One region of the Hyphomicrobium sp. DY-1 genome, then DNA from elsewhere that is predicted to be linked to it. Evidence: riboswitches for the same ligand, from Rfam matches in the RefSeq annotation. Region 1 holds a riboswitch; the other holds the start of a gene.
The links. A riboswitch is a leader RNA that binds a small molecule or an ion and turns the genes downstream of it on or off. The one in region 1 is predicted to bind cobalamin.
Positions count from the first base shown of each region.

Region 2: another riboswitch for cobalamin. It lies ahead of cobW (cobalamin biosynthesis protein CobW); the one in region 1 lies ahead of RLW41_RS11810 (TonB-dependent receptor plug domain-containing protein).

Region 1 is NZ_CP134870.1:2,484,042-2,499,830, forward strand. Features, by position in the region: gene RLW41_RS11755 (class I SAM-dependent methyltransferase) at 1-147, shown strand, start outside; gene RLW41_RS11760 (nitrile hydratase subunit alpha) at 571-732, opposite strand; gene RLW41_RS11765 (dihydrodipicolinate synthase family protein) at 968-1,876, opposite strand; gene RLW41_RS11770 (aldolase) at 1,901-2,692, opposite strand; gene RLW41_RS11775 (APC family permease) at 2,760-4,187, opposite strand; gene RLW41_RS11780 (PLP-dependent aminotransferase family protein) at 4,341-5,816, shown strand; partial or broken gene RLW41_RS11785 (PP2C family protein-serine/threonine phosphatase) at 5,830-6,375, shown strand; gene RLW41_RS11790 (serine/threonine-protein kinase) at 6,520-7,518, shown strand; gene RLW41_RS11795 (VOC family protein) at 8,037-8,399, opposite strand; gene RLW41_RS11800 (MarR family winged helix-turn-helix transcriptional regulator) at 8,467-8,895, shown strand; gene pncB (nicotinate phosphoribosyltransferase) at 8,999-10,303, shown strand; cobalamin riboswitch at 10,513-10,739, shown strand; gene RLW41_RS11810 (TonB-dependent receptor plug domain-containing protein) at 11,000-13,090, shown strand; gene RLW41_RS11815 (hypothetical protein) at 13,186-13,764, shown strand; gene RLW41_RS11820 (hypothetical protein) at 13,897-14,820, opposite strand; gene RLW41_RS11825 (alpha/beta fold hydrolase) at 14,955-15,789, opposite strand, start outside.
Region 2 is NZ_CP134870.1:2,916,702-2,932,490, forward strand. Features, by position in the region: gene cbiB (adenosylcobinamide-phosphate synthase CbiB) at 1-582, shown strand, start outside; gene RLW41_RS14060 (cobyric acid synthase) at 566-2,038, opposite strand; gene cobO (cob(I)yrinic acid a,c-diamide adenosyltransferase) at 2,038-2,658, opposite strand; gene cobU (bifunctional adenosylcobinamide kinase/adenosylcobinamide-phosphate guanylyltransferase) at 2,662-3,186, opposite strand; cobalamin riboswitch at 3,247-3,432, shown strand; gene cobW (cobalamin biosynthesis protein CobW) at 3,542-4,579, shown strand; gene cobN (cobaltochelatase subunit CobN) at 4,579-7,845, shown strand; gene cobG (precorrin-3B synthase) at 7,842-9,110, shown strand; gene RLW41_RS14090 (precorrin-8X methylmutase) at 9,107-9,736, shown strand; gene RLW41_RS14095 (precorrin-2 C(20)-methyltransferase) at 9,733-10,476, shown strand; gene cobJ (precorrin-3B C(17)-methyltransferase) at 10,473-11,231, shown strand; gene RLW41_RS14105 (cobalt-precorrin-6A reductase) at 11,201-11,989, opposite strand; gene cbiE (precorrin-6y C5,15-methyltransferase (decarboxylating) subunit CbiE) at 12,004-13,227, shown strand; gene RLW41_RS14115 (cobalamin biosynthesis protein) at 13,224-13,610, shown strand; gene cobM (precorrin-4 C(11)-methyltransferase) at 13,607-14,368, shown strand; gene RLW41_RS14125 (cobyrinate a,c-diamide synthase) at 14,365-15,687, shown strand.

The DNA.
Region 1 (15,789 bases):
GGCTCTGACACCCACAGGCTCTATGACGCCGCCGACCTAAACCGTACCCTTCGCCAGGGCGGCTTCGACGATCGGAACATCTTCATCGAAACGATCAGGCTGCCCTTTGGCATGCGGGGCTTGGTAGCGGCGGCGGTCAAGAACTGAAGGACGGATTGCGTACGACGGGATCGTCAAAGGCTACACAGCGGAGAATGCAAAGGCGAAAATATGACACGAATTGCGCTGCTTTTTTTATTGGTCGCGCCGCTTTCTCTCGCGGCTTGCTCGACCATGCAGAACCATGACATGCCCCCCGACATTCGCGATAGTCAGGTCACGCCACCATAGGTGGATCCGCCGACGTGCTGATCCAGCTTACGACCGATTTCTCGGGCCATTCGCGCCGCTTTCCGCTGAATGGCCATTAGCAGAATAAGTCATGAGGTCGGCTGTCTGATTAGGAATAGACCTGCACAAACGTACCCCAATGGAGCAGGATCAAAAGGCGGCTCAGTAGTTGCGGTGGGCAGGTCCGCCGCCCTGACCCGAAACGGAGCCAGCACCACTGGCAAGTATCTAAGCATTCTCTTAGACGACAAGCAAAGGCTCGGTAAGCAGACGATGTTTGAATGCTGCATTGTTCCACGCTGTCGCAACGATTTTCGCGACTATATGCGGCCCGATCCGGTTTTCGTAGTAGTCCACCATTTCGTCAATCGCGGTGGGATCGAACAGCGCCTTCGACACCATCAGGTTCTCAAGCGCTTTTACCCGGAATCGACTTCGTCAGGAAGCGCATGGTTGTGGCCGCCGGCATGACCCAGTCCAACAACCACTTGTGATGCGCAGCTCGGCGTTGAAGGTCGTCACGGCATAACGATCCGGCGCGGCTTCGAGCAAATGCTCGAGCATCCGCCCCGGTGCCATGCCGTTGCCGAAGATGACGAGTTTTTCAACCGTCAGATCCTTCGCACAAACCCTGCGCCTACGCCGCCGCCTTGTAAGGGTCGGCGCTGAGCGTGCGCATGAGATTCGAAAGGATCGCTACGTTCTCGTCCGAAAGAGGCTTCAATGGGCTCCGCGGCTTGCCGGCATCAAGACCTTTGATCTTGAGGCCCGCTTTGATCGTCGGCGGCAATCCTCCGTTGCCGACAATAAACTCCAGCAGCGGCAACTGGTCGTAAAACACCTTGCGCGCCCCCGGGAGATCGCCCGCCTGTATCGCACTGTAAAGTTCGAGATTGAGCTTTGGAATGAGATTGGGCGCCGCGGTGCACCAACCGGTAGCTCCGGCAACGAAAGCCTCGAACGCAAGCGGATTGCTACCATTGTAAAATGGGATCTGACCGTCGGAGAGCTTGTAGAGCTGATGCATCCGTTGGATGTCGCCGGTGCTTTCTTTGACCATCGTGATATTGTCGATCTCCTTCACCATTTTGGCGATGAAGGGCGGCCGCATATCGATGCCGCTAGTTGCTGGATTGTTGTAAAGCATGATCGGGATGCTGATGCTCTGCGCGATCGCGGCGTAATGCGCGAAGATCTCTTGCTCGTTGAGCTTCCAATATGAAATCGGAAGCACCATAACCGCGTCTGCACCGGCTTGCTCGGCATATTTCGCCCGGCGTACGGCGTTGCGCGTCGTAAGATCGGAAATGCCGACAACAACCGGAACTCTCTTTCCCACCTGATTGATCGCCGTCTCAGCCGTCTCGTCCCATTCACTATCGGTGAGGTAGGCGCTTTCGCCTGTGCTTCCCAATGGCGCAATCGCGTGCACGCCATCTGCGATCATCATGTCGATCGATGCCTTTAGCGCCGCAGCGTCGATGCCTTCATTGCTCGTGAAAGGCGTAATCGGATAAGCGATGATGCCCTTGAATTTCGGTGTCATGATAAACCTCTTTTTGACGGTGATTTAGGCTGTGGCTCTGATGGCGTCCGCGTGGTTCTTGAGGGCGCGGCGGACGTAATAATTGAAAGCGACGGAATAGCGCTTGGGCGTCGAAATCCAGTCATGCGCCTCGCGGGCCAAAAGCTCGGGGACAGGCTTGATGTCCGAGACGGGCATTGCAGTCAGCTGAAGCTTTGCTGCTCGCTCCATTAGCAACGCGAGCACACAAGCTTCCTCGACCGTGGAGCCGGTAACGAGCATTCCGTGGTGAGAAAGCAAGATGGCGCGCTTTTCCCCCAACGCTCCCGATATGATGATCCCTTCTTCATTACCAACAGGGATACCCGGCCACTTCTCGAGGAACGCGCAGTCCTCGTAGAGCGGACACGTATCCATGTGCGAAATCACCAAAGGAATTTCGAGCATGGAAAGCGCGGAGCAATAGAATGGATGCGTGTGGATTACGCAGTTGACGCGCGGATGCTCGCGATAAATCCAGGTATGGAACCGATTGGCTGGATTTGGCATTCCTCGACCGTCGACGGTCTCGAGATTCTCATTGACCCGAAGAAGATTGTCTTCGGTGATCTCGTCGAAACCGTGCCCGAAGGGCTGTGTGTAATAAGTGCCGGGCTCCTCGGCTCGCGCCGTGATCTGGCCAGCAAGGCCTGAATCGTGGCCACCGTCAAAAAGAATGCGGCAGGTAAGCGCGAGCTTCTGCCTCGTCGAGTAATCGCCGTCGGCCAGTTCGGTGCCCATTCTTTGGTGGGCTATCGAGACCAACTCGCTTTTTGAAAGCGTAAGTGTATCGGACATTCATTTTCTCTCCTTCGATCGCGCGGTAAAGTGAGAGAGGCCGGCGGCTCGGCCTCTCACGTCGGCGTCAGGGAGCATTGAGGGCCGGGCCGCTGCCAGGAACGAAGCGGTCGTGATTGCTCTTGAGGTCGCTGATGATATCTGCAGCGGCCGAGGGTTTGCGGCGGTGGAAGGCTAGGATCCAGACAAGGCCGATCGTGAGATAGGCGAGGAAAAGATATGGGAAGCTGTCCACGGGCGCGGCCGGCACAGGATAGACACTTCCGACAGTCGGGATCGCGAGCAGCATCAACGCGACTATACAAACCGCCACATCTTTCGTTTGAAGTTGGCCGATGGCTTTCAGATAGACGGGTGCGGCGATCGTTATCAGCGCATAGGGCACGAGGAAACCAAATGCTGCGCATGTGCCAGCATAATTGAAGAGATCAAGCATCGCGATTCCGCCGGCCGTCGCCGCGACGGGGATGAGGAAGGCGATGCCAGCGAGCGCGGTCACAGCGACATGCGGTGTTTCATTCGTTTTGTGCGACGTCGCGGTAACGGGCGGAAGTATGCCGTGGCGACCCATCGTGTAGAGGATGCGTGATCCGGCATTGAGGCAGGATAGCGCGAGCGCAAAGAAGCTGATCATCGCGCCCAGCGAAAGCGGAACTTGAAGAGCGCCCACGTGTGCGAGATCGGCGAGAACGTTCAGGGGCGCGTCGAGCTTATCAAGAGACGTCGAGTATCCACGCGTTCCGAGCACCATGACGTAGGTGACGAAGACAAAGAAGGCGCCGGAAATCAGCAAGCTCATGACGACCGCGCGAGGGATCGTTTTCAGCGGATCTTTGGCTTCATCGCCAAAAGCCGTTGCACACTCGAAGCCGACAAGGCTGAAGATCGCCACTACCACGCCGAGGCCCATGCTAGATGCTGGGAAGGTCGACGTCGCGAACTGAGCGCTGTCGATTGCAAAGTGATGCTGGAAGAGGACAATGAAGCAGAGCAAGCCGATCAGGGCCATCGAGGCGCCTTCGCAGACGAGCATCATGATCGCCGAAAGCTGCACGTTCTTCCATGCCAGGAACCAGGCGGTGGCGACGCAAACGGCGGAAAGCAGCAGCGGCTGCGCGCTGATTCCAGCCATCGCCAGAAGTTTGCCCGAGAAAATCGTGAAGCCTGTCACCCCTGCCGTGGTGATTCCCATATACGCCCACAGCAGCGACCATCCCCCAACAGCGCCAGCATTAAGGCCAAGCCCGCGGCAGATGTAAGCGTACATCGAACCAGACCCTGTCGAGCGGCGCGCGAACTGATTGAGATTGAAGGCAACGAACAGCAACATGACCGTGCCAAGAGCATAGGAAAGCCAGCTCCAGTCGCCGGTGTTCGAGTACATGACGGGAATAATTAGCGCTGCCGTCATGGTGGGCGAAATCAAGGCCACAGCTTGGGCCAATAGTTCCGTGAAGCTGAGACAGTTCGACTTTAGCTGGTTCGTGGGTTGCATCCCGTATCTCCTATTGAGCGCGAGGGACATCGTTCGGTGCCGCGTGTTTCTCGCGACCCGTCATTCGGCTCTTTCCTGCTGCATCTGCGAAAAGGATATGCTAGCAACTGGCCCCATCAACACAGCCAGATCTTAAAAAGCGAGTGGACCAGAATGTTGCGCCCCTGGCACCTCTCTCTCGCACTCACGCGGGGAAAGAAATCCGTCTCCCAACAGATTGTTCACGCCGTCATCGAGGATGTGAGACGCGGACGGCTTGCACCGGGCTTCCCATTGCCAGGAAGCCGTGAACTCGGTGAGACGCTGGGCATCAATCGAAAAACGGTGATGGACGCCTACGCCGAGTTGGAGGCCCAAGGTTGGGTTTCAACGGAATTGCGTCGTGGAACGTTCGTTGCGGAAAATCTTCCGCAACTGGCAAAGGTCAGCGTCGACAAGCGGCCGCGCGCCAGTACCATTCCGCTAGAGCCATCTTTCAAGCTCTCTCGACCGGAAGTCACGCTTGCTGCCGATCTGCCACCATCGAAATGGCTCAGCTTCAATGACGGCGCACCCGAAATACGTCACGTGCCAATCGAAGCCGTGGCGCGCGCCTATAGAAACGGCTTGCGCTCGACACTGCAACTCCGCCGGTTGGGCTATGGTGATCCTCGGGGATCGGAGGGCCTCAGATCTGCGCTCGCGGCGATGCTGACGGCGGACCGGGGCTTGGCGGCTGGCTCCGACAACATCTGTCTGACGCGAGGAAGTCAGATGGGTATTTTTCTCGCAGCGCAGACGCTCATTAACCCTGGAGATACGGTCGTCGTTGAGACGTTGAGCTATCCTCCCGCACGGGAAGCGTTTCGGCGCGTGGGCGCGGAAATCGCGACGGTCCATGTTGATGATGATGGTATCGATGTCGAGGATCTTGAGCGGGTGTGCCGCAGGAAGCGTGTGCGCGCGGTCTACGTGACGCCGCATCATCACTTTCCAACGACGGTTTGCATGACGCCCGAGCGGCGGATGCGGCTTATTCTGTTGGCGGCTCAGTTCGGCTTCGCGATCATCGAAGATGACTACGAGCATGAATTTCATTTCAGCCATCAGCCGATGCTACCGCTGGCAAGCTTCGATACTGCCGGGCATGTCATTTATATCGGGTCGCTTTCGAAACTCCTGAGCCCGAGTTTGCGGCTCGGATACGTTTGTGCGCCCAGGTCACTTATTGATCGGATGGCGGGAGAAGTCATGATGATCGACCGGCAGGGCGATCCGGCGATGGAGGCAGCAATCACGGAGCTGATCGAAGTAGGCGAAATCCATCGCCACACGCGCAAAATGCTTCGCCATTATATCGAGCGGCGGGCGAAGTTTGCTGATGGGCTGAATGCAGTACTTCGAGGGAGAGCAAGATTCAACGTGCCTGACGGTGGTCTCGCCTTTTGGGTTCGCTTCGATGGTATTGACTTGAAGCGTCTGGTCGCGCGGTGCCGGGAGAAGCAGCTCCATATTCAAATGCCGGATGCATTCTCGTCCACTGGACAAGCGGTCGGCGCGCTTCGGTTGGGTTTCGCCAGCCTCGACGTCAAGGAATTGGCCGCCGCGACAGCGCGATTGGGTGCGGCACTCGCCGAAACGAAACGTTAATCGGGAAATTGTGATGGCGCGCCGCACCAACATAGAAGTCAGCATAGGTTTCTCCAGCCACTGCGGTGCCCGCCTCGACAATCAGGATTTTGCCGCCGCCGATCTCGGTTCTGAGGAGGAGCGTGCACTTCAGGGCGTGCTCGTGGCTCTCGCCGATGGCGTCGGCGGCAGCAAAGGTGGCCGTATCGCAGCCGAACTTGCAGTCCAAAATTTTTTTGATGGGTATCGTTCGCAAAATCCTCTGGGTGGGGTGGCTTCGGCGGCGACAAAGACCATGGATGGCTTCAATCGATGGCTGAACGCTCAGGCTCGAACGCCCACTATGAAGGGCGCCGCAACGACCTTCACGGGCGTCGTCCTTCGCGGTCGAGAGGCACTTGTTTTGCATATCGGCGATAGTCGGGCTTGGCACTTGCGTGGTGCTGCGTTGGCGCTCTTGACCGAAGATCACATTTCGATCAGTAGCGATGATAGGGCAGTTCTGTTGCGCGCGCTTGGGCTTGAACCCGTGTTACGGCTGGACTTCATTCGGCAGTCACTTGACGATCACGATCGGCTCCTCCTCACGAGCGACGGCGTACATGGGGTCCTCACGCAGCAAGAGATCGCTCGATTGCTTTGCGCTCGAAAAAGCTCGCAGGCTGACGCGGATGCGATTACAGCCGCAGCGCTTGCTGCCGGATCGCAGGACAATGTGACAGCATTGGTCGTCGATTTCATTGCGCTGCCATCGGTTGATTTTGATGCGTTGGCGGCGGAAATGGATAGCCTCGCGATTCTACCGCCTCCGGAAGAAGGAGAAACAATCGACGGCTATCGTCTCGAACATCTCCTCTCCGACGCCGCATACGCTCGTATCTTCGTCGCTAGAGATCGGGAAAATCGGATCGTCCTGAAATTTCCAAAAACGATGTTGCTGTCGGAGGATGGTGCAAGGCTTGCCTTCCTGCGCGAGGGCTTTCTTGGGCGGCAAGTCGAAAGTCCCTATGTGGGACGGACACTGGCCTTGCCCGAAGGCAGTCAAAGCCGGCTCTATATTGCGATGCCCTTTTATGCGGGCGAAAGCCTCGAGACTAAAATTTCCGAAGAACAGGTTCCCCTCCGCGATGCGGTTGCGATCGCACTAAAATTATCCCGCGGGGTTGCCTCGCTTCATCGGCGAGGCATCGCACATCGCGATATCAAGCCTGGAAACGTCATTTTAACGAGTGACGGAGGGCTCAAACTCATCGACCTCGGCATCGCACGCGTACCAAATTTTAAAGAACTTCCGGAAAAGGAAGTGCCCGGAACCGCGAGTTATATGGCTCCCGAACTCTTCAAAGGAGAGCTTGGCGATGCCATCTCCGACCAATTTTCTCTCGGCGTCACGATCTATCGCCTCTTCACGGGGCATTATCCGTATGGAGAGACCGCACCATTTACTACGCCTCTTTTTGGTCCACCCATCCCCGCTTCTCAATACCGTCCTGAGATGCCGGCGCGATTGGAGGCCGCAATCATGAAAGCGATTTCCCTGCGCCGAGACGACCGCTTTGCAGACGTGGAAGAGCTGATCTACCAGCTTGAAACAGGGATGCTGAATGTGTTGCCGCCACGAAATGCGGTGCCGCTGTTCAGGCGCAATCCGGTTCTTCTTTGGAAATGCATTTCCGCATTGCTTATCGCTGTCGCGATCGTCGAGTTCCTCCTTGTGAGATAAGGTGAGGTGCGCTTGGCCCCGCCATGTGGAGAATTGCTCAGCTTTCGGACCGGAGCGAGCAAGGGGCGGTGTCTGCTTTCTCTGTTGATCGCAAAACAAGCGACGGGGTTCCGAGTTAGCGTGATGACCGCTAAGGGTCGTGACGAGGCTTCGATCCTTTAGCTATGCCGCCCACTCGTAATCCGAATGCGGACAGCAACGGATGGGCGCAGTACTGTGGCTCCGCATTCGGCTTAGATGTCTGATCGCGCGCTAAGTTCGCTGCTTCGCTTAAAACGCAGGGAATTTGGTTTGCGAGACACGAGTTCGCGTCAGACCGTCCGCACCGCCAGTTTTGACTACCCTTGCGAACGACTGATGCTTGTGCCGCAGATTTCCCTCTTTAATCGATTGGGTATGGGCTGGGGCCGGTGGAAATTGCTTTCCGCTGCATCTGGAATCTTGAGATCACGTTTCCGCCGCGCCTCGAATTTGTCGAAGTCTGCTTTCGCGATTTGCAATGCCGATCCATTAGCGTGTCATACGGTATGCGCCGTGATCGTGTAGCCAAATGGATCGCGGAACGCGAAATACCTTCCGAATGGGCCGTCCTTCGGCGAGAAGATGATGGGTGTTCCTGCTGCCTCTAATTCTTCGTGCAGCGCGTCGGCATCATCGCAGGCGAACCATAGCGCAATGCCCCAGCCCAATTTTCCTTGAGCGGCTTCCAGATCCATCAGCGGCTTTCGGACCGCAAACGGAACAGGCTTGCTGTTGAAGACGACCGCTTCGAGCGTCTCTTGCAACAGGGGCAGGCCCAACTTGTCGCCATAGAAGGCTCGGGCAGCTTGAAGGTCTTCGGTTTGGATGGCGATAAAATCGGGTCCAGTCAGTCTGCTCATCGTTGCCTCCTTGGCGTGCGGTGATAATATCAGTCACCTGATATAATATAAGGCGGCTGATATTGCAATGAACAAGGACATGACCCCGCTGCTGGGTTACCGGCTGAAGCTTGCTCAGCATGCCCTGCATCGCCGTTTGGAGGAGGCTTTAAAGCCCCTTGGGCTCAATCCTGCGCAATATGCGGTGCTCGCCCAATTGAATGCGAGGCCGGACCAGACCAACGCGGATCTTGCGGAGCGCGCATTCATAACGCCGCAATCGATGCAGGGCGTTTTGGCGAAGCTGGAAGGATGGAAGCTCGTGGAGCGCCGACAGGACGCTCATCATGGTCGCCGGCAGCTTGCGCGTTTAACGCCCAAAGGGCGTCTGAAGGCCGAGGCGGCAAATGCTGAGGTGATGCGGATTGAGGAGGTTCTTGAGGCTGCGGTCTCTCCAGATACCGTGACGGATGCCGTAGATCTGATGAACCGGCTTCACAATGCCATGTGCAAATAGAACTGTTGGAGGTATGGCGCTTCAGGGCTTATCCACTATTGCTGCTGATAACTTTGGCGTTTGCTGTAGCTCATCATTTAGCGCATCATCTTAGATTGACATCATGACCGTCACCGACATTGCGACGCGTACCTACAATCACAATTTTCGGCTCGATCCGATCATCCGCAGTTTGCTCGATACCGATTTCTACAAATTGCTGATGCTGCAAATGATCCGCAAGGTCCACCCGGACGTGCGGGTGACTTTCTCGCTCATAAACCGCTCGAAGGATGTGCGTCTTGCCGACATCATCGATGAGGGCGAGTTGCGTGCTCAGCTCGATCATGCGCGTGCTCTACGTTTTACCAAGAAGGAGCTGATCTGGCTCGCCGGTAACAGCTTTTACGGCGAAACGCAGATGTTCGGTGCCGACTTTATCGCATGGCTCGCCGATTTTCAGTTGCCGGATTATGAGCTTCGCAAAGTCGATGGTCAGTATGAACTCGATTTCGCAGGGCCTTGGACCCACACGACCATGTGGGAAATTCCGGCGTTGGCGATCGTCAACGAACTCAGGTCGCGCGCCGCGATGCGCGCCAAGGGTCGCTTTGCGCTCGACGTGCTCTACGCGCGCGCCAAGGCGAAGCTCTGGCAGAAGGTGGAGCGGCTGCGCGCTCTGCCGGACGTTGTCGTTTCCGACTTCGGCACGCGGCGTCGGCACGGATTTCTATGGCAACGTTGGTGCGTCGAAGCACTGAAAGAAGGGCTGGACGGACACTTCATCGGAACGTCGAATGTGCTGCTTGCAATGGATGCCGACTTAGAAGCTATCGGCACCAACGCTCACGAATTGCCGATGGTGGAAGCGGCTCTTGCAGATAGTGACGAGGACTTGGCGAAGGCGCCCTATCGCGTCTTGGAGCAATGGCGGCAGGAATACCGCGGGAATCTGCTGATCGCGTTGCCCGATACTTTCGGAACCAAAGCCTTTCTGGCGCGTGCGCCCGATTGGCTTGCAGGATGGACTGGCTTTCGCCCGGACAGCGCGCCTCCGATCGAGGGCGGAGAACAGATTATCGCGTGGTGGAAGGCGCACGGTGTCGATCCGCGCGGAAAACTACTAATCTTCTCCGACGGTATGGATATCGACAGTATCGAAGACACGTATCGTCATTTTCACGGGCGGGTGCGAACCAGCTTCGGCTGGGGCACCAATCTCACCAATGATTTTCGCGGCTGCGATCCGGACGGCGCTCCTGGTCTTGATGCGATCTCGCTTGTCTGCAAGGTCACGCGCGTCAATGGCAAACCGGCGGTCAAGCTGTCTGACAATTCCGCGAAAGCTACGGGAGAGTCTGCGGAAATGAAACGCTACGAGCGTGTCTTTGGAGTGGAGGGTCGTGCTATTCATCCAGTGCGCGTGTGATGGTCGAAGCACTGATCTCGAAAGGTTGCGAAGAAAGAAAAGCCAATCCTCGCCGGTCGTAATCATCCTCGAAAAATATCCAGGGAGATACATCCGTATGCTGAATTTGTCCGATTCCCGGAAGGCAGCGGCAAATGCATTGCAAATCCGCAAAACGCGTGCTGCTGAATTTCTTTAAATCTCGGATTGACAGCTCGGCCGACTTATTTCTTTATCGTTGGCGTGACGGTTGGCCCTCGGCGAAAGCTGAGCGGTCATGAAAAGGGAACGCGGTGCGGCGCTTCTTGCGCCAATGCCGAGACTGCCCTCGCAACTGTAAGCGGCGAGTCGGCTCCGACTAAAGCCACTGAAGATCTTGCATTAGAGATCCTCGGGAAGGCCGGAGAAGACGCCTGAGCCGCAAGTCAGGAGACCTGCCGGCACAAGCTGCCCATCTCCCGTGCGCAGGGCGCGGTAGAGCGGAAACCCGTAGCGGCGGCTGTATGTCAACCGGTGGGCAACCACTTCGGTCGTGCAGGTCGTTATGCTGAGCGGATAAAAACTTTCAAGTGTGCAGGCATTCATGGGACGCAGCTTTCAAGAGCCGCGTCGCATAGTCCGCGCGCTCGTATCCCGCACATCTGCAGATCGAATTGGAAACTCACCCCGATTTCAGCGACCGGGGGTCTCATGCTGCGCGTGTCAAGACGGCGAAAAATGCGGATAGCGTTCGCCTTTGCAACAGTTGGAATTTCAGCTCAGGAAGCGAGCGCGCAAGTTCCAGCTTCGCCGAATACCAAGTTGCCGGCGGTCAACGTCATGGCGGACGACGACAGCGATGCGCCGTCCAAAAAGGTCAACGCGCCGGCAGCGGCCCAACAGGTTTCAACGCCGGCCGTTTCGAATTCCAGCGGTTCTTCGGCGACCGCCGAATCCTCTGACATCGCGGTGTCTCCAACGGGTACGCCCGAGCCAGTCGATCAGATCGGAAGTTCCGTCACCGTGATCACCGCAAAAGAAATCGCGGCTCAACAGCGCCGCACGCTGCCTGACGTTTTGAAGATGGTTCCCGGCCTTAACATCGTGCAGACCGGCGGTCCTGGCGGTCAGACGTCGGTGTTCATGCGCGGAACGAACTCCAATCACACGAAGATTCTGATCGACGGCATCGACGTCAGCGATCCGACCACACCCAATCGCACGTTCGATCTGGGCCAGATGCTCGCCATGGATATCGAACGCGTTGAAGTTTTGCGCGGTCCGCAGAGTGGTCTTTACGGCGCGGATGCGCTCGGTGGCGTGATCCTGATTTACACGAAGAGGGGCTATGGTCCGCCGAAGACGACCGCAATGATAGAGGGCGGCTCTTTTGGGACGTTCAATCAGGCTGCGAGCATTAGCGGTGGCACGAACAAGTACAACTACTACTTCAATGTCTCGCATTTTCGCGCCGACGACATCCCCGTGACGCCCGGGAATTTACTTCTTCCGGGAGAGCAGCGTCATTCGAACCGATACGATAACTGGACCTACTCATCGAAAGTCGGTGTCGATATCACCAAGGATGTGACGGTCAATCTCGTCGCCCGATATACCGACGGCACGCTGCATTACACGGGTGACGCCTACGATCCGTTCACAAACACATCTTATCCGGCGCCATATCAATCGGGTTCCGACGTCGATGATTTTTACTCGCGCAGCGAAGTAGTCTGGCGCACGTTCAGCAATCTGACGAACTATTTCGGCATCAATTATTCCAACTCTCAGACCGATAATATCGACCACGTCAACCTCACTGGCAACAGCTACTATCAAGGCGACCGGGTTAAGTACGATTGGCGCAATGTTTGGAACCTCGCGCCGAGCTATACGCTGGTTACAGGCGCCGAACATCAGATCGAGCAATTTGATGGCCGCCAGATCAATGAGGTCTTTTCGGGCGGCGGTTCTTCCTATGAGGGCCAGCACACATTCGCCGAGGAGTGGAACAACGGTGTCTATACGGAGCTTCAGGCTGAGGTCATTCGCAATCTCTTCGTCGCGGCGAACGTGCGCTACGATGATAACGAGAACTTCGGCGGTCACACGACTTGGCGCGTTGCGCCGGCCTATGTGATCGAGAGCACAGGAACCAAGATCAAGGGCAGCATTGGCACAGGCTTCAAAGCGCCGAGCCTCAGCCAGCGGTTTCAGGATTATCCCGCTTACTTTTTCTATGGAAACCCTGATCTCAAACCGGAGGAAAATACCGGTTACGATGTCGGCTTCGAGCAAGCAATTTTCGGTGGCCGCGCACAGTTTGGCGCGACCTACTTCCGGAACGACATCACGGATCTGATCGAGAGCACTTACGATCCAACGACCTTCGTTTCAACGTATGCCAATGTCGGTAAGGCGAAAACGGATGGCGTCGAAGCGTTTATTTCAGCGGATTTGACGAAGGATCTTCGTATCCGTGCGGATTATACCTACACGCAGGCAACCAACGAAGATACGGGCGGATGGCTTCTGCGCCGCCCGCACAACAAGGCGAGCGTCACTCTCGGATGGACGCCGACGGACAAGCTGCTCCTGACGGGTGCGGTGCTCTACTACGGTGACTCGCTCGACATCAATCGCGCGACATTCGAGAACGAGATCTTGCCGAGCTTCACGGTGGTCAACGTCGCGGCCGACTACAAGCTGACCGACAATATGAGCATCTACGGCCGCATCGATAACCTTTTCGACGAGCACTACGAGATTCCTGACGGCTTCCTGGCGACCGGCATCGGCGCCTATGGCGGTATCAGGTTTACGAACTAAGGGCTTCTCTGGCGGGCGACGGCTATGGTATTTACGGATAGCCTCCCGTCCCGGCGCTTTCGTCCGACAGAGAACGATTTCAGAAGGACATGACAATGAAATTTGGTTCCCGATTTGACGATCAGACGTTTTCCTCCTCGCTTGCCCTGAGTGCCATTTGGGTGGCGCTCATCGCAGCTTTGAGCGTTGGCGGCAGCTTCGCGTTCGCCTGCGCCGCGCCGCTCGCCGCTATTGCAGCGCTGGCGGCGACACGAATGGATGCCCGCACGGGATTGGCGCTCGTCGTCACGGCATGGCTCACCAACCAGATCGTCGGTTATGCGTTCCTGAGCTATCCGCACACGTTCGAGTCGTATGCCTGGGGCGCGGCGATCGGCGTCGCAACGATCGCTGCATTCGCTGCTGCTCGGCTTGCAACTGGGATGACCCGCGCTTGGCCGGGGCTTCTGACCGTCTCGTTCTTGCTGGCTTTCGCTGCCTATGAGCTGGCGCTCTACGTCGCAGGCATCCCGCTCGGAAGCTCGGATGATGCCTTCTCGGTCGCAACCGTCGCCCGAGTGTTTGAAGTCAACGCCCTTTCGTTTGCTGGGTTGTTGATTCTGTCCGTCATTGCGAGCCGTTTCGCTCGCCCGTTGGTTTCTGCGCACGGCGTGAACCATCTCAACTTCTGTTGATCTCGGGACGACGATGCCGTCATCCCGCGGTCAGCTTATAGGGCCAATTCGCGGCGTGGCCGGTAACGCGGCTCACGCGCGGCGAAGTGCGGGAGTGTCAGAGGCCCCGGTGGTCTCCGCATTCTTGTCACCTCAAGGGGTGACGAAAACGATCGGGCAATTCACGTTTGCGACCCCTGGGCCGAGCAATTTGGCGTTCTGCGCGGTATCCAGATTGCTGACTTTCGACCAATCGGCATTGTCGTAGACGTTGACCGACCACAGCGGCGAATAACCTTCTTCGCCCGGAAGCGTGGCTGGGACGTTGTGGGTTTGCGGGGAGTTGGGTTCGCTGCGGAAACCCGAACCTGGACCGCCCTTCGGCTCATTGGGATTGACATTGAAAGTTACGTAGATCGGCGAAATGGGGACGTCCGCCCCAGCCACAGAAAGCGGCGCTTCGTTGAAAGCGAAATACTTCGCAACTTTGCCCTTGTACCAGGCGCGCTGCAGTTCGGCGCTCTCACCGTTCAAACGTTGTCTCGCAACCGATTTGTCGGGAACCACAGGCATGTTGAACAGGGTATCGGTTTTCTCGATCGTGTAACCGTACTGGCGCAATTGAGTTTTATCGGTGATTGAATTCGCCACATAATCGGATGGAACCGAGACTTTGTAGACCTGGCGGAAATCGTTATAGCCCTTTTCTCCCGGCAGATTGTCGATGATGTCGAGCTGATCTGAGATCGGGCTTTTCTCACCCTTGCGATAGAAGACATAGACGGGAGCAGGGGTCAGATTCTGGACATCGAAATTGTAATAGCGCACCGGCTTGCCCGTGGTAGGTGACAGTCCGGTGGTAATGAAAGGGCCTTTGTCGAAATCGACGGGCTTATTGGGGCCCGGGATGCCATTGGTCGAGGTGCGCAATTGTAAATGCGCCGCCTTGGCGCTGAAGCGATCTACGGCGACGATCTGTGCCTTATCGGGATTCTTGGCGTGAGGCTTTGCCTGCGCGACGCTGCTTCCTGCGGCGATCAAGACGCCGGTTAATATGATTGCGATGCGGGGGGTCATCGGATGCTCCGGGTTGAATTCTTGGAAAGCTGAGCGAACATGAGAGATCGCGGCAAGCATGACTGCCCTGCCGTCGAGCACTACGTGCATTGGGATCGGTTTGTTACTTGCCGCCCGGAGGGTGCCGCCGCTTCTTAGGGCGCGGCCCGGTCGACACGTTTCGCCAGGAATTGGAGTATCAGACGAGCGATGTCGTCATTTTTCTCGTCCAGCGCGAAGTGTCCCGCATCAAGCAAATGTATTTCGGCATCGGGTAGGTCGCGCTTGAATGCTTCGGCACCCGGCGCAATGAACGAGGGATCATTCCGTCCCCACACCACCAGCGTCGGCGGCTTGTGCGCCCGCAGCCACGCTTGCCATTCCGGATAGGATGCGACGTTCGTGCGATAATCGTAGAGAAGCGCGGATTGTATGGCGTGCTGTCCGGGTTTTGAGAGATGAGCGTACTCGTCCGTCCACGTATCTGGATTGTAACGCTCCGGATGCGATGTGCCCAAGGTGTGGCGCTGCTCGGTCGCTGTCCGCGAAACGAATGCTTCAAATACCTCGGGGTGGGATTTCGGATCGGACCAGTACTTTGCGATAGTCGCCCACTTGGTTCCCAGACCTTCCTTGTAGACGTTTGCGTTCTGGATGATGAGCGACTTTATGCGCTCCGAATGCGCGAGCATGATGCGGAATCCTACAGGTCCACCATAATCGTGGAGATAGAACGAGTACGTCTTGATATCGAGTTGATCGAGGAACGCGTCCATCGTGTTCGCTAGATGATCGAACGTGTAAGCATAAGCTGACGGTGGGGGCGCGTCGCTCTGGCCGAAGCCCGGAAAATCCGGTGCGATCACATGATAGCGCGTCGCGAGCAGAGGAATGAGCGTGTCGAACTCGCGAGAGGACGACGGAAAGCCATGCAGCAGAACGATCGCCGGTGCGTTCTTCGGGCCGGCCTCGCGATAGAATATGCCGATG
Region 2 (15,789 bases), 430 kb from region 1:
CGCATCGTCGGGCGCAATCCGAAGACGCTCGATGCGCACGGCGTGGCGCGGGCGGCTATCGAAAGCCTTGCTGAAAATGCCTCCGACGGCATCGTGGCGCCGGTGTTCTGGTTTGCGATCTTGGGGCTGCCGGGCCTTGTCGTTTACAAGGCCATCAACACGGCTGACAGCATGATAGGGCATCGGACGCCGCGACATGAGGCGTTTGGGTGGGCTTCGGCGCGTCTGGACGATTTTGTCAATCTTCCTGCTTCGCGATTGACAGCCCTGCTGCTGGCGCTGGCGAGCATCTTCACGCCGGGTGCGTCGGTGGCGGGAACTCTCGAAGCTGTGGCCCGCGATGCATCGAAGCATCGTTCGCCGAACGCGGGCTGGCCGGAGAGCGCGCTCGCGGGCGCACTCGGGCTGAAGCTCAACGGTCCGAAGGTCTACGGCGAGACGCGCGTTGAAGATGCCTACATGGGCGACGGCAAGCGCGATGCAACAGCAGAAGATATTCGCGCTGCGCTGCGGCTGACGACGACGGCTTGGGGCGTCATGGTCGGCAGCCTGCTGCTCATCGCAATCATCTTGCCAGGCTGAGGAGCTCTTCGATTGCGATGTGTTGGGCGAGGTGCTCGGCAAAGCGATCGAGGATGGCGTCGATTTCTGTATCGTAGCTGAGCGCAGATGTTTCCATGCCCAAAGAGGCCAGAAAGGTCCGGCGTGCAGCGTCCGACGTAAATAGGCCGTGAATGTAGCATCCCGAGACGCGGCCGTCTGGCGAGGTGGCGCCGTCGCGGTGGCCGTCGGGGAAGGTTACCATGGGGCGCGCGGTGTCTGGCCCAGTCGTCTTGCCGACGTGCATTTCATAGCCTTCAAACGGCGCTATGGAACCCGTAAGCGTGCCGGAAACGCGCTCTAGCGTTTTCTCGGTGCCGAACTCGGTTTCGATATCGAGAAGGCCGAGGCCATCGACGGCGCGCGGCGGGCCTTCGATGCCGTTCGGATCGGCGATGCGCTTTCCCAGCATTTGATAGCCACCGCACAGCCCGAGTACGCGGCCGCCGCGGCGAACATGCGCTTTGATGTCGATGTCCCAGCCTGCGGCACGCAAGGCTGTTAGATCATCAATCGTAGTCTTCGAGCCCGGGAGCAGAATGAGATCGGCAGAAGCCGGAATCGGCTGGCCCGGTTCGATCAGCTCGACGATGACGCCAGGTTCGTTGCGCAGTGGATCGAGGTCGTCGAAATTCGAGATGCGCGGCAGCAGCGGTACGGCGATACGCAGCTTCGTCTCGCTGCCAGACTTCGACGCTTTCATAAGATCGCGCAATCCGAGCGCGTCTTCAGCGGGAATCTTGTGAGCATCGGGGAAGAACGGCACGAGGCCGAGCGGCGTCCAGCCAGACAGATTGGCGATTGCCGTCATGCCATCGGCGAAGAGCGTCGAGTCGCCGCGCATCTTGTTGATGATGAAGCCGCGCACCATGGCCGCGTCGTCGGGATCGAGGACGTGGCGTGTGCCGACGACGCTGGCGATGACGCCGCCGCGGTCGATGTCGCCGATCAGTACGACCGGAACGTCGGCGGCGCGTGCGAAGCCGAGATTGGCGATGTCGTTCGCACGCAGGTTAATCTCGGATGCGCTGCCTGCGCCTTCGACGAGAACGAAATCGGCGTTCGCTTTGAGGTGCGCGAAGCTGTCGAGAACGGCAGGCAGAAGCTCTTTCTTTTTCGATTGAAAATCGCGCGCTTTCGCCGAGCCGCGCATTTTGCCTTGCACGACGATCTGCGCGCCGGTTTCGGTCTCGGGCTTCAGCAGCACCGGATTCATGTGCACGGATGGCGCAACGCGCGCGGCTCGCGCTTGCAATGCCTGGGCGCGGCCGATTTCGCCGCCGTCGGCCGTGACCGCGGCATTGTTTGACATGTTCTGGGGCTTGAACGGAACGACGCGAACTCCGCGGTTGGAGAACAAACGGCAAAGCCCGGCGACGATCAGCGATTTGCCAACGTCGGAGCCGGTGCCTGAGAACATCAACGCGCGCGCAGGCATCAGAATTCGATGCCTTCCTGAGCTTTGATGCCGGCGGCGAAATGGTGCTTCACGGCGCCCATTTCCGTCACGCCATCCGCGAGCGCGATCAATTCCGGCTTGGCGTTGCGGCCGGTGACGACGACATGAAGATCGGGTCGCCGCGTGCGGAGCGTTTCGAGCAAGTCATCGAGCGGCAGATAGTCGTAACGCAGTGCGATGTTGAGTTCGTCGAGAATGAGCAGACGAATGGATGGATCGTCCATCAGTTCTTTTGCCTTCGCCCAGGCGCGCGTGGCAGCGGCAATGTCGCGGGCCTTGTCTTGCGTTTCCCAGGTGAAGCCTTCGCCCATCGTGTGCCAGGAGATCTGATCGCCGAAGCGTTCCAGCGCATCGCGTTCGCCGGTCTTCCACGCGCCTTTGATGAACTGGACGACGCCGACGCGCCAGCCGTGCCCGAGCGCGCGCAGCACGAGGCCGAACGCGGCCGTCGATTTGCCTTTGCCGGGGCCGGTGTGGACGAGCAGCACACCTTTTTCGATCTGTTTCGAGGCGACCTCGGCATCTTGCACGGCTTTGCGCTTAGCCATCTTGGCTTTGTGACGCTCGGCGTCGTCGACCGTGGTGGGATTGTTGCTCACGGCTCAGCCTTTCAATGTCAGCGGCAGTCCGGCGGCGACGAAAATGACCTTGTCGGCGGCGGCTGCGATCTTCTGATTGAGGCGGCCGGCTTCGTCGCGAAAGGCGCGGGCGAGCGCGTTGTCCGGCACGATACCGAGGCCGACCTCATTCGAGACCATCACACAGGGCGCGACGCGTTTGGCGACGGCGGCCAGCAATGCGTCGCTTGCCTCCGGAACGGGGCGGTTGGCGTGCATCAGATTGGAGGTCCAGAGCGTCAGGCAATCGACCAGAGAGGGAAGCTCTGCAACGCGGTTGGCCAGCACGTCGGCGATTTCGAGGGGCGATTCGTGATCGACCCATCCCGCGCCGCGGCGGCTCTTGTGGTGCTTGATGCGGCTGTGCATTTCGTCGTCGAACGCTTCCGCCGTGGCGACATAAGCCCAAGGCCCGGGAATGCCTGTCAAAAGGCGCTCCGCGTAAGCGCTTTTGCCGGACCGGGCGCCCCCGAGGATGAGGGTCAGCTGCGGGAGGTGCAAAGTCGTCATTATAAACTTTCGGTCGTGCCGCAGAGGCCGCTATTGCGATTGACGTAAGATGTGGGCTCACTTATCGATTGGGACGACGGTCCCTCGCAAGAGGGTTCAAAAGGGAATGCGGTATTTACTCCGCAGCTGCCCCCGCAACTGTGCGCGGTGAGCATAGGCGAGAACGCCACTGGGCAACAGCCCGGGAAGGTCGCCTAATGCCAAGACCCGCGAGCCAGGAGACCTGCCGTCAACGAGATTTCCAACTTATCGCCGGTGGGGCGAGAAAGGTTAAGATGCACTTCAGAATATCCCGCGCGCTATACCGCGCGTCTGGCCGGTCTTCCGAAAATTCAATGTCTGTGGAGGCGGGGCAATGAGCACGCGCAAGGTTCCCGTCACGATCGTCACCGGCTTTTTGGGAGCGGGCAAAACGACACTCGTTCGCCATGCCGTTGAGAACGCGCAAGGCCGTCGCTTGGCGCTGATCGTCAACGAATTCGGCGATGTCGGCGTGGACGGGACGATCCTCCGGTCGTGCGGCGTTGAGAATTGCCCGGAAGAAAACATTATCGAGCTGACGAACGGCTGCCTGTGTTGCACCGTCGCTGACGATTTCATTCCGACGCTTGAAGCGCTTTTGGCGCGCGAGCCCGCGCCGGAGCACATCATTATCGAGACGTCAGGCCTCGCGCTGCCGAAGCCGCTGGTCAAAGCCTTCGAGTGGCCGGATATCCGTAATCGTGTGACGGTTGATGGCGTGGTGACGGTCGTCGATGCCCCGGCCGTGCGCGCCGGTCGCTTCGCCGACGATCCGGTGAAGGTCGCGGCGCAGCGCGAAGCAGATCCGTCCGTCGATCATGAAAATCCGCTGGAAGAGGTTTACGAGGATCAGCTGCTCTGCGCCGACCTCGTCGTGCTCAACAAGTGCGATCATCTTTCGCCGGAAGACGCGACTTTGATCGCGCAAGACATTCGCAGCATGGTGCCGCGGGCAATCAAGATCGTGGCAACGCAAAATGGGGTCGTTCCGACAGATGTGCTGCTCGGCATTTCGGCAGCTGCGGAAGATGATCTCGCCGCTCGACCTTCGCATCACGATGCCGAACCGGAACACGATCACGACGATTTCGAGACGTTCATTGTCGAAGTGCCGGAGCTGTCGTCGCCTGATGATCTTGCTCAGCGGGCGAAAGCCATCGCGAACGATCACGACGTGCTGCGTGTAAAGGGCTTCGCGGCCATCGGTGGGAAGCCGATGCGGCTCCTTTTGCAAGGTGTCGGTGAGCGGATCGACACGCGTTACGAACGTGCATGGCAATCGGGCGAGGCGCGCGTGGGCCGGCTGGTCGTCATCGGCCAGAAGGGGCTTGATCGCGACGGCATCACTCGGACCCTGACGGGCGCTGCCTGATGCATATCGTCGTTCGCGAGAGCCGGGATCTGGACGAGGCCGCCGCGCCTCAAGATCTCGGACTCGCGCCCGCCGATATCGTTTTTCTGTCGTTTTCCGATTCCGACCTTGCGATGGCGGCGGCTGCGTTTCGCGGCACCGAGAGCACGCAACCGAGTGTGCGGATCGCAAACCTCAACGCCTTGCGCCACCCGATGTCGGTCGATCTGTTTGCCGACGCGACGCTGAAAGGTTCGAAGGCCGTGATCGTGCGCCTGCTGGGCGGCCTCGACTATTGGCGGTATGGCGGCGAGCAACTCGGGCGGCGCTGCCGCGAACTGGGAATCACACTTGCTATCGTGCCAGGCGACGGGCGACCGGACATTCGACTCTCGGCGTTGTCGACGCTTGGTCCAGATGAGCTGGCGCGGCTTGAGGCTCTGCTCGATGTTGGCGGCATTGAGAATACACGCATGGCTTTGCTGGCGACGCTCGGCAAACGCGACGCGCGTGGAGAAATTGCATCGCCGCGAGAGATTCCGAATTTCGGCGTCTATCGGGAAAGCGCGCAATCCGGTGCTACGCTCGGGGCGGCTGCCGTTGTTTTCTATCGTTCACATTTGCTTGCGGGCGATGTTGCGCCAGTCGATGCTTTGGTGGACGCACTTGAAGATCGCGGCTTGGCGGGGGCGGCGCTCTACGTTCCAAGCCTGAAGGCAGCGGATGCCGCGGCTTGGCTTCAGGATGAGCTGCAACGTCTCCAGCCGAGCGTCATCGTTAATGCGACGGCGTTTGCCTCACGCGACGGCGCGGATGCCTCGCCGCTCGACGTTGCGGATTGTCCGGTCTTGCAGGTCGCGCTCGCCAATTCGACGTTTACGCTTTGGGAGAAGTCGCAGCGCGGCCTCAGTGCCGCTGATCTTGCGATGCACGTCGTTTTGCCGGAGCTCGACGGACGGTTGTTTGCGGGCGTCGTATCGTTCAAGGAAGCGGATACGCTGGGGACGGAACTCGGCGTGTCGTTGCTGCGCCATGTGCCTTATAAGCCAAGCGTTTCGCATGTTGCCGAGCTTGCCGCGCGTTGGGCGAAGCTTCGTTCAGCCTCGCGCCATGATCTTCGCATTGGTCTGTTGCTCTCGACGTATCCGGGGCGGCCGGATCAGATCGCGCACGCGGTTGGACTTGATGGCCTTGAGAGCGCGTGCAGGATCGCGTCGCATCTCGAAGACGCGGGTTATGACGTCGCCTATCGTCCGTCGGACAGTCGCGATCTTGTGGCGCGACTCGATCCAGCACAGGCAATCGGGTGGCAGCTTGATGCTTACCGTTCAGCATTCGATGCGCTGCCAGAAGCCTTTAAAGAAAGCGTCGTCAGCGCCTGGGGACCGCCAGAAGATGATGACGCACTCGTTGGTAACACGTTCCGCTTTCGTGTCGCGCCGTGCGGAAGTCTTTTGATTGGACTGCAGCCGGAACGCGGGCAGGCGCTTGACCGGAAGGCGCAGTATCACGATCCGGCGACACCGCCACGGCACAGCTATGTCGCGTTCTATCTCTGGCTAAGACACGTCGCAAAGATCGATGCGCTTATTCATCTCGGCGCGCACGGCACGCTCGAATGGCTGCCGGGCAAGGCCGTTGCAGGCAGCGAAACGTGTGCGCCGCGCGCGCTGCTTGGTCCTACGCCGATGATCTATCCGTTCATCGTCAATGATCCCGGCGAAGCGGCGGAGGCGAAGCGGCGGCTATCTGCCGTGACGCTCGGACATAAGCCGCCGCCGATGACGGAAGCCGGTTTGTCGGGGCCGTTGAGTGAGGTTGATCGGCTGGTCGATGAATTCGCGTCGGCGGAAGGTCTTGATCCGAGGCGGCGCAAGGTTCTGTCGGATCAGATCGTCGACGCCGCCATTCGTGCCGGAATTGCGGCCCAGTGCGGCCTCGATGCGGGCATGGCGGCGAGCGAAGCGTTGACGCGCATCGACGCCTTTCTGTGCGATGTGAAAGAGCTGTCGATCCGCGACGGGCTACATATTCTCGATAAGGGGGAGCTTGAAGCGATCACGCGGGCGCTTGCTGGAAAATTCATCGCGCCGGGTCCTGCTGGAGCGCCGAGCCGAGGGCGATCTGATGTACTGCCGACAGGACGCAATCTTTTCAGCGTCGATCCGCGCAGCGTGCCGACCGCAACGGCGTGGGCGAACGGCAAGCGTGCGGCGAAAGCTATCCTCGATCGCTATCTCTCCGATCATGGCGAATGGCCCCGCGCGATCGTGCTCGATCTTTGGGGCAGCGCTACGCTCCGTACTGGCGGCGAGGAACTCGCAACCGCGCTGGCGCTGCTTGGCGTCCGCCCCGTCTGGGATCAGCGTTCCTATCGCGTGACGGGCGTCGAGACCGAGGCATTGGCGGAGCTTGGCCGTCCGCGTGTTGACGTGACACTGCGGATCTCAGGACTTTTCCGCGATATGTTCGGAGCGCAACTTGCGTTGTTTGATAGCGCCGTCGCGCTCGTTGCCAGTCTTGAAGAAGATGTCGGCGATAATCCGCTGCGCCAGGCCTCGTCGTCCGAAGCAAAGCTCGATCGCATTTTCGGACCCGCCGGCGGCAGCTTCGGCGCTGGCGTAATGCAGCACATCGACCGCGGCGACTGGAGCGAGCGTGACGATCTTGGGCGGTCGTATCTCGTCAGCACACTGTCGGCGTATCGCGGCGATGGCTCGGAAGCGACGAGCGCGGGCTTCGAAAGACGCGTGAAATCGGCAGACGCCTTCGTGCATGTGCAGGATCACAGCGAGATTGATTTGCTAACCGGCGGTGACTTTGCGGCACACGAAGGTGGGTTCGCGGCTGCCGCTGCTTCTCTCGGAAACGATCGCGTAGCGCTTTATCATGGCGATACGGCAATGCCAGATGCGCCGCGCGTTCGCACGCTGCAGGAAGAATGTGCCCGCGTGATTCATGGGCGCGCTGCGAACATCCGCTGGATCGAGGGCCAGATGCGTCACGGCTTCCGCGGCGGCGCGGAGATGGCGCAGAGCGTTGACGCGGCATTCGCCTTCGCGGCGACGGCGCGGGCCGTCGACAACGGCGGCTTCGAGCGGCTCTACGAGGCATATCTCGGTGACCCAGTGGTCGCAGCATTTCTCGCGCGCGAGAACCCCGACGCAATCGCGGCAATGCGGCGCCGGTTCGAGGAGGCGATTGCGCGCGGGCTTTGGCAGCCGCGACGCAACGATATCGGCGAACTCGCAAACAAAGACGGTTCATCGCGCGAGGCAGCGGAATGACGTCGGCGGATCATTTGAGGAAAGGCTGGTGCCCAGGCGCGCATCGTCCGATGCGTTCGGGCGACGGGCTTCTGGTGCGTGTGCGTCCGCGCGCGGGCGCTCTTTCGCTCAGTTCGTTGCGAGCCATCGGTGCGATCGCCGCTCAGTTTGGGTCCGGCGATATTGATTTGACTAATCGCGGCAATCTGCAGATCAGAGGCGTGAGTGACGGCGCATTCGCAGTGCTTCTCGGTGCGCTGGATACGGCAGGTTTGCTGGATCCGTCTGCGGACGCGGAGGCCGTGCGCAACGTCGTCGTCGATCCGTTGAGCGGGCTTGATCCGCGGCGCGCGGATATTTGCGATCTCGCGGCAGCGTTGGAGACGGTCCTACTGCGAGATGCGCGCTTATGGTCTCTGCCCGGAAAATTCGGTTTCAGTTTTTCAGGCGTGGCGACGCCGCGCATCGGCGGACGCAGCGCGGATATCATGATGTCCGCGCGCGATGATTGTTTCTCAATCGTGCTCGATGGTGCGATTGGGATGGGCTGCGAAGTTGCGCGCGGAGAGGTCGTCGATGCCATGCATCGTCTGGCGCTGGCGTTTATCGAGCTGAAGGCAAATGACGCGAGTTTTCGGCGTATGCGCGACGCGGTTGCTCAGTTCGGCGTCGCAAGGGTATTTGCAATGGCAGGTTTGCCGCTTCCGACGCCCCTGGGTGAAGCGGCTGCAGACAGTGTGCCTGTGGGATTGTTGCAGCGGAACGACAGCGTGTTCGGAGCTGGCGTCGGTTTTCCCTTCGGGCGGATTACTGCTGATCAGCTTGCCGCGCTTTGCGATCACGCGACAGTGGCGGGCGCTGAAGACGTTCGCACAAGCCCAGAACGCGTGCTCGTCTTTCCACTGCAGGATGCGATGCATGCGCACGAATTGCTTCGGGGCGCCAATGCCGCAGGACTGATCGTGCAAGAAGACGATATACGGCTCGCGATGGATGTCTGTCCGGGCTCGCCTGGGTGCAAAAATGCACGCGCCAATACGCGGCGGGACGCGCAGCGCTTTGCCGACACGTTTGAGGGTTCGCTGCACGGCTGCTCGCTGCATATTTCCGGATGCGAGAAGGGGTGCGCGCGGCGGACGGAAGCACGTTTGACACTCGTCGGCCGTGACGGCCGGTACGATATCATCAGAGACGGTTCAGCGGATTCGATGCGCGTACACGATACGATCAATGCTGACGACATGAGCACGACGATTTCGCGCTTGATCCTGGAGCCCGTAGTATGACGGTACAAGACTACATTCGCGACGGAGCGGCGATATACGCGCGCTCGTTCGCGATCATCCGGGCAGAGGCCGATCTCGCCGGGTTGTCACCGGTCGAGGAGCGCGTCGCGGTGCGGATCATTCACGCCTGCGGCATGGTCGAGGTAGCCCGCGATATTGTGATGTCACCGACGTTTGCGCGCGGTGCTGAGGCGGCGCTCAAAGCGGGGGCCCCGATCCTCTGCGATTCGATGATGGTCGCAGATGGCATCACGCGTGCGCGCCTTCCGGCGAAGAATGACGTCGTCTGCACGCTGCGCGATCGGCGCGTACCTGAGATCGCGGCACAGATCGGCAATACGCGCACGGCCGCTGCCATGGAGCTTTGGCGGTCGAAGCTTGCGGGCTCCGTCGTTGTTGTCGGCAATGCCCCGACGGCGCTGTTCCGGCTGTTCGAAATGCTCGATGCGGGCGCGCCAAAACCTGCGGCTGTCATCGGCATGCCGGTTGGCTTCGTCGGTGCGGCCGAATCGAAGGAGGCGCTGGCGGCTGATGGGCGCGTTCCATTTGCAATCGTCAAAGGCCGCAAAGGCGGAAGCGCGATGGCTGCAGCAGCGGTCAATGCGCTCGCAAGCGAGGCCGAATGAGCGAGGTTAAATCCGGCACGTTGTTCGGCGTCGGGCTGGGGCCTGGCGATCCGGAGCTGATGACGCTCAAGGCGGTGCGCGTCCTGAGTTCAGCGCCGGTCGTCGCGCATTTCCGCAAGGCGGGACGCACGGGACACGCGCGAACCATTGCGAATGCTCATATCCGCACCGATGTTGTCGAGGCGGCGTTCGAATATCCGGTGACGACCGAGATCGATTTCCGAGAAGATGGGTACGTTTCGGCGATCCGCGATTTCTACGAAGAGAGCGCGGCGGCGATTGTCGCTCATCTCGAGGGCGGTAGAGATGTGGCCTTGCTATGCGAGGGCGATCCGTTTTTCTACGGATCGTTTCTGCACATGTATGATCGCATCAAGGCTGCACATCGGGTGATGGTCATCCCTGGGATCACGGGAATGTCGGGATGCTGGACGGCGGCGCAGGCGCCGATCACCTACGGTGACGACGTCATGACGGTGTTGCCGGGTACGCTCGATGAAGAGGCGCTGGCGAAACACCTTGGCGTTGCCGACGCGGCCGTGATCATGAAGGTTGGCCACAACATCGAGAAGATCAAACGGGCGCTGCGCGCGGCGGGTCGTTTCGACGATGCAATTTATGTCGAGCGCGGAACGATGCCGGGCGAGCGCGTCGCGAAGCTGTCTGACCTCGGAGAATGCGCGGTTCCCTATTTCTCAATTGTCCTGCTTCCAGGCGGGCGTGGACGGCGCATCGCATGAACGGACAGTTGACCATCGTGGGGCTTGGGCCCGGTCCGAAAGGTTGGGTGACACCTGCGGCGAGCGATGTCGTCGGCGGGGCGGATGTCATTCTGGGGTACGCGCCCTATGTTAATCGTCTGACGCCGCGGGCCGGCCAGATTTTGGAGGCTTCCGACAATCGCGAGGAGTTGGTGCGGGCGGAACGTGCGCTCGAACTTGCCGCGAGCGGACGTCGCGTTGCGATAGTTTCGGGCGGAGATCCGGGCGTCTTCGCCATGGCGGCGGCGGTTTATGAGGCCGTCGAGAAAAATCCGGCGGCTGCCGATGGCGTCGACATTCGTGTCGAGCCCGGCGTTACCGCGATGCTGGCGGCGGCGGCGCGGATCGGGGCGCCGCTAGGGCACGATTTCTGCGCCATTTCGTTGTCCGACAATTTGAAATCTTGGGCGACGATCGAGAAGCGGCTGCGTCTTGCGGCCGAAGCTGATTTCGTTATTGCGCTCTACAACCCGGCATCGAAGGCGAGGCCGCAGCAGATCAGGTCGGCGTTTGAGATTTTGAGAGACGTGTTGCCTGCTGAAACGCTCGTCGTGTTCGCGCGCGCGGTTGGACGTCCCGATGAAGAGATCGATATCGCGACGTTGGCGACAGCGGCGGACATGGCGTGCGATATGCGCACGCTCGTGATGATTGGATCGCGTGCGACGCGGACCGTGCAGGCGAGCGATGGGCGCGCGTGGGTTTATACGCCGAGGTCGGAGCGCGACCGATGATGGGTTGCGATCCAGGTCAGCGCCTCGTCTGCGGAGGACACCTTCGTGCGATCTGGGATCGCCGGCCGGCGAACCATGTGGACCGCAATGCCGAGCTGGCGCGCAGCTTCAATCTTGGCATAAGCGGCACTGCCGCCTGCGTTCTTCGCCAGCACGTAGCGGATGTCATAGTCCGCGAACAGCCTGGCATCCTCGCCCGTTCGGAACGGTCCGCGCGCGGCGATGAGTTCGGAGTTGATCAGCTCACAGGGCAGCTCGAGCGGATCGACGACGCGGATCAGATAACGATGCAGCGGCGCTCGACAGAGCGCATCGATGGCCTGGCGCCCCAAACCCGAAAAGACGTCTTGAGGCTCAGTGGGAAGGGCGGCAATCGCGGCATCGATGCTGTCGTGCTCAATCCAATTGTCGCCTTCGACCGGCGTCCAGGCAGGGCGTTCGATGGCGAGCAGCGGAATGTTTGTGGCCGCCGCGGCCGCTACGGCGTTGGCGCTTATCTGTGCCGCGAAAGGGTGCGTGGCGTCGATCAGCAGGTCAAGCTTTTCCTGACGCAGGTAAGCGGCAAGTCCGTCGCTGCCGCCGAAACCGCCAATGCGCGTCGGAAGCTTGCTTGTCGCGGGATTGGCGGTTCGTCCGGCGAGCGAAAGCCTCGCTTCGATGTTGTCGGCCGTCGAAAGACGGTCGGCGAGCGTTGCCGCTTCGGTTGTGCCGCCGAGGAGCAGGATGCGCAGCGTCGTCGTCATGATCGCTTTTGTCATGTGAGCGCAATGCCATGAGCGGACGCTGGTTGTCCATAATCGGAATCGGCGAAGACGGGCGTTCGGGGTTGAGCGCGGCGGCGCTTTGCCTCGTCGATGGAGCTGATCTTATCATCGGCGGGCGTCGACATCTTGATTTGATTGGCGACACGCGCGGTGAAAAAGCGGAATGGGAAAAACCGCTCGAAGCTACTGCCACGACGATCCTGGCGCGGCGCGGTTCGCCGGTTGTGGTGCTCGTTTCCGGCGATCCGTTCTGGTTTGGTGCTGGCGCGACGCTCGCGCGGTCCATTCCGCTTGATGAGATGCTGGTGGTGTCGTCGCCGTCGAGCTTTTCAATTGCGGCAGCGCGGCTCGGCTGGCCGCTGCAAGAGGTGACAACGCTCGGTCTCAATATGCCTGGGTACACGCCTCTCGTCCGTCGCCATGTGCATCATGGGCGCCGCATTCTCGCGTTGGCGCTGAATAGCACTACAGCAGGCGAAATCGCGGCATTGCTGACGACGGCTGGGTTTGGACACAGCGAGATGATCGTGATGGAGGCGCTTGGCGGCAGCCGCGAGCGCATCCGACGGGCGACCGCCGATACTTTTGATTTTACGAGCGTCGATCCTTTGAACATCATCGGTATCAAAGTGGTCGCCGGGCCGGATGCGCAGGCGATCCCCTTCACGAGCGGGTTGCCTGACAGCTATTTCGAGAATGACGGACAGTTGACGAAACGTGAAGTCCGCTCGGTTACGCTGTCGTCGCTGAGACCTGGAGCGGGCGAATTGCTGTGGGACGTCGGCGCAGGAAGCGGTTCGATCGGGATCGAGTGGATGCTCGCACATCCGTCGAACCGGGCGATCGGCATCGAGCGTGATGAAGCGCGCGCGGCACGGGCTATGCGCAACGCGGTCGCGCTGGGTGTACCGCATCTTGGGATCGAGATTGGAGCGGCACCGGATGCGCTTCGAGAATTAGCGGAGCCGGATGCCATTTTCATTGGCTGCGGCACGGCGGGAGGCGCGGTTATCGAAGCGTGCTGGGCGGCGCTGAAGCCGGGCGGCCGGATCGTCGCAAATGCCGTCACGATTGAATCCGAGCTTGGCCTGCTCGCTGCCTATCATGGACATGGTGGAACGTTGACGCGCTTGAGCGTTGAACGCGCCGAGCCGGTCGGATCGCGCACGACGTGGCGTCCGGCATTGCCGATCATGCAGTGGGTGGCGCAAAAGCCTGCAGGTGCCTCATGATCGCGATCGGCATCGGTGCCAATAGCCGTGCGGAGCAACGAGACTTTGCAGCGGCTTTGAATGATGCGCGGCAGCGCGCGGGAGGCGCTGACGTAGTTGCAACGTCTGAGGCAGCGGCTTTTGCCTCTCATGTGCGGGAGGCGGCGCAACAGGCGTCGCTTGCCTATCGTGCAGTTACGATTGACAGCATGCGCGCACGAAATGGGGACTGTCTGACGCGCTCCGAGCGATCGCTTTCGCTGTTCGGCGTTGCCTCGATCGCGGAAGCGGCGGCCCTCGCCGGTGCTGGGCCTGGATCGCGGTTGATCGCGCCGCGGCGGACAGTCGGTCATGTCACGATTGCGGCGGCGCAATCGGCGGACGAACGGGAGCAGGGGACATGACCGTGCATTTCATCGGTGCGGGTCCGGGAGCCGCCGATCTCATCACCGTTCGTGGGCGCGATCTCATCGCAAAATGTCCGGTCTGCCTTTACGCCGGATCGCTTGTGTCTCAAGCGCTGCTGACGCATTGCCCGCCCGGCGCCGAGATCGTCGATACGGCTCCGATGACGCTCGACGAAATCATGGCGCGTATCGAGTTGGCGACGCGCGAAGGCAAGGACGTCGCGCGACTGCATTCGGGCGATCTCTCGATCTGGAGTGCACTCGGCGAGCAGTTGCGGCGGCTCGACCAACTCGGGATCTCCTATACGATTACCCCCGGCGTGCCGTCGTTTGCGGCTGCTGCGTCGGTGCTTGGTCGGGAGCTGACGTTACCTGAAGTGGCGCAATCCGTTGTGTTGACGCGCACGTCGGGGCGGGCGTCGTCGATGCCGGAAACGGAGCAGCTCGAAGCTTTCGCCGCAACGCGCGCGACGCTGGCGGTACATCTTTCCATTCATGCGATTGCGGATGTCGTGCGCCGTTTGCTGCCCTTCTACGGCCCCGATTGTCCGGCGGCCGTCGTCTATCGCGCGACGTGGCCGGACGAGCAGGTTATTCGCGGCACGCTTGGGACGATTGCGGCTAAGACAGCCGAAGCAGGTCCGGAGCGCACGGCGTTGATCCTGGTCGGCGACGCGTTGGGGCGGGACGATTTTCGCGAGAGCGCACTTTACAGCGTCGATTATCGGCGTCGGTTCCGAGGCGGGGTGTCATGAGCGAAGCTCGGACGCTGCCGCCCGGCATTATGATCGCGGCGCCGCGTTCGGGCTCCGGCAAGACGACGGTGACGCTCGGCCTGCTGCGGGCTTTGCAGCGGCGCGGGCTGCGGGTGCAGCCGTTCAAGTGCGGGCCGGATTACATCGACCCAGCTTTTCATGCCGTCGCAGCAGGGCGGTCGTCGTACAATGTCGATAGCTGGGCAATGCGGCCGGATCATGCCGCGTACATCCTATCGGATGCGTCGCAAGGCGCCGATATCGTCGTTTGCGAGGCGTTGATGGGGCTGTTCGATGGGGTGTCGCGGCCGGGTCTTTGGGGCAACGGCGCCAGTGCCGATATCGCTGCCGCCACGGGATGGCCTGTCGTGCTCGTCCTCGATATCTCGGGCCAATCGCAGACTGCTGCTGCGGTGGCGCGAGGATTTCAGGGCTATCGCGATGGCGTGACAATCGCGGCAGTGATTTTGAATAGGGCAGGCAGCCCGCGCCACATTCGCTTTGCGACGGACGCGCTCGAACGCGTCGGATTGCCGGTCGCAGGTGCACTGCCGCGCGAAACGGGTGTCGTGCTGCCCGAGCGGCACCTGGGTCTTGTCCAGGCCGAGGAGACGGCGGAACTGGACAGCCGTCTCGATGCGCTGGCGGATTTCATCGAAGCACATGTCGATCTCGATAAGATCATGGGCTGCGCATTTCGCGGACGTATGGAAGCGGGTGAGCCAAGGCCGGTGCCGCCGCCTGGACAACGGATTGCACTCGCCCGCGATGCGGCCTTCTCATTTGTTTATCCGCACGTGCTGGCGGGCTGGCGGTCCGCAGGTGCCGAGATCCTGCCCTTTTCACCGCTCGCGGACGAAGCGCCCGACGCGAGTGCCGACGTGGTCTGGCTACCCGGCGGGTATCCGGAGCTGCACGCGGGGGCGATCGCGAGTGCCCGGCGGTTTAAGGCAGCGATTTTCGAATTTGCGCAGTCACGTCCCGTTCATGGAGAGTGTGGTGGGTACATGGTGCTCGGCGCGGGATTGATCGATGCTGACGGCGAGCGGCACGAGATGCTCGGCCTTTTGGGGTTGGAAACATCTTTTGCAGTGCGAAAAATGAACCTCGGGTATCGACGAGCCGAGCTCGTTGCGCCGTGCCCTTTGGGGGCTCCGGGCGATATCCTGATGGGGCACGAGTTTCATTATTCGTGCGTTCTTGCGTCTCCGGACGCGCCGCTTTTCAAACTGGAGAATTCCGACGGAGAAGCGCTGCAAAATGGGGGGAGCCGCCGCGGCTTTGCAACGGGATCCTTTTTTCACTTTATCGATAGATAGGCTACCGTTTCGCGGTCGTGTCGGGCTATATTTTTCGGTGAAGCTGCGCACCTCGGAATTCGCGCAATTCAATAGGTTACCGCGGGGGCGGAACTTTTCGGA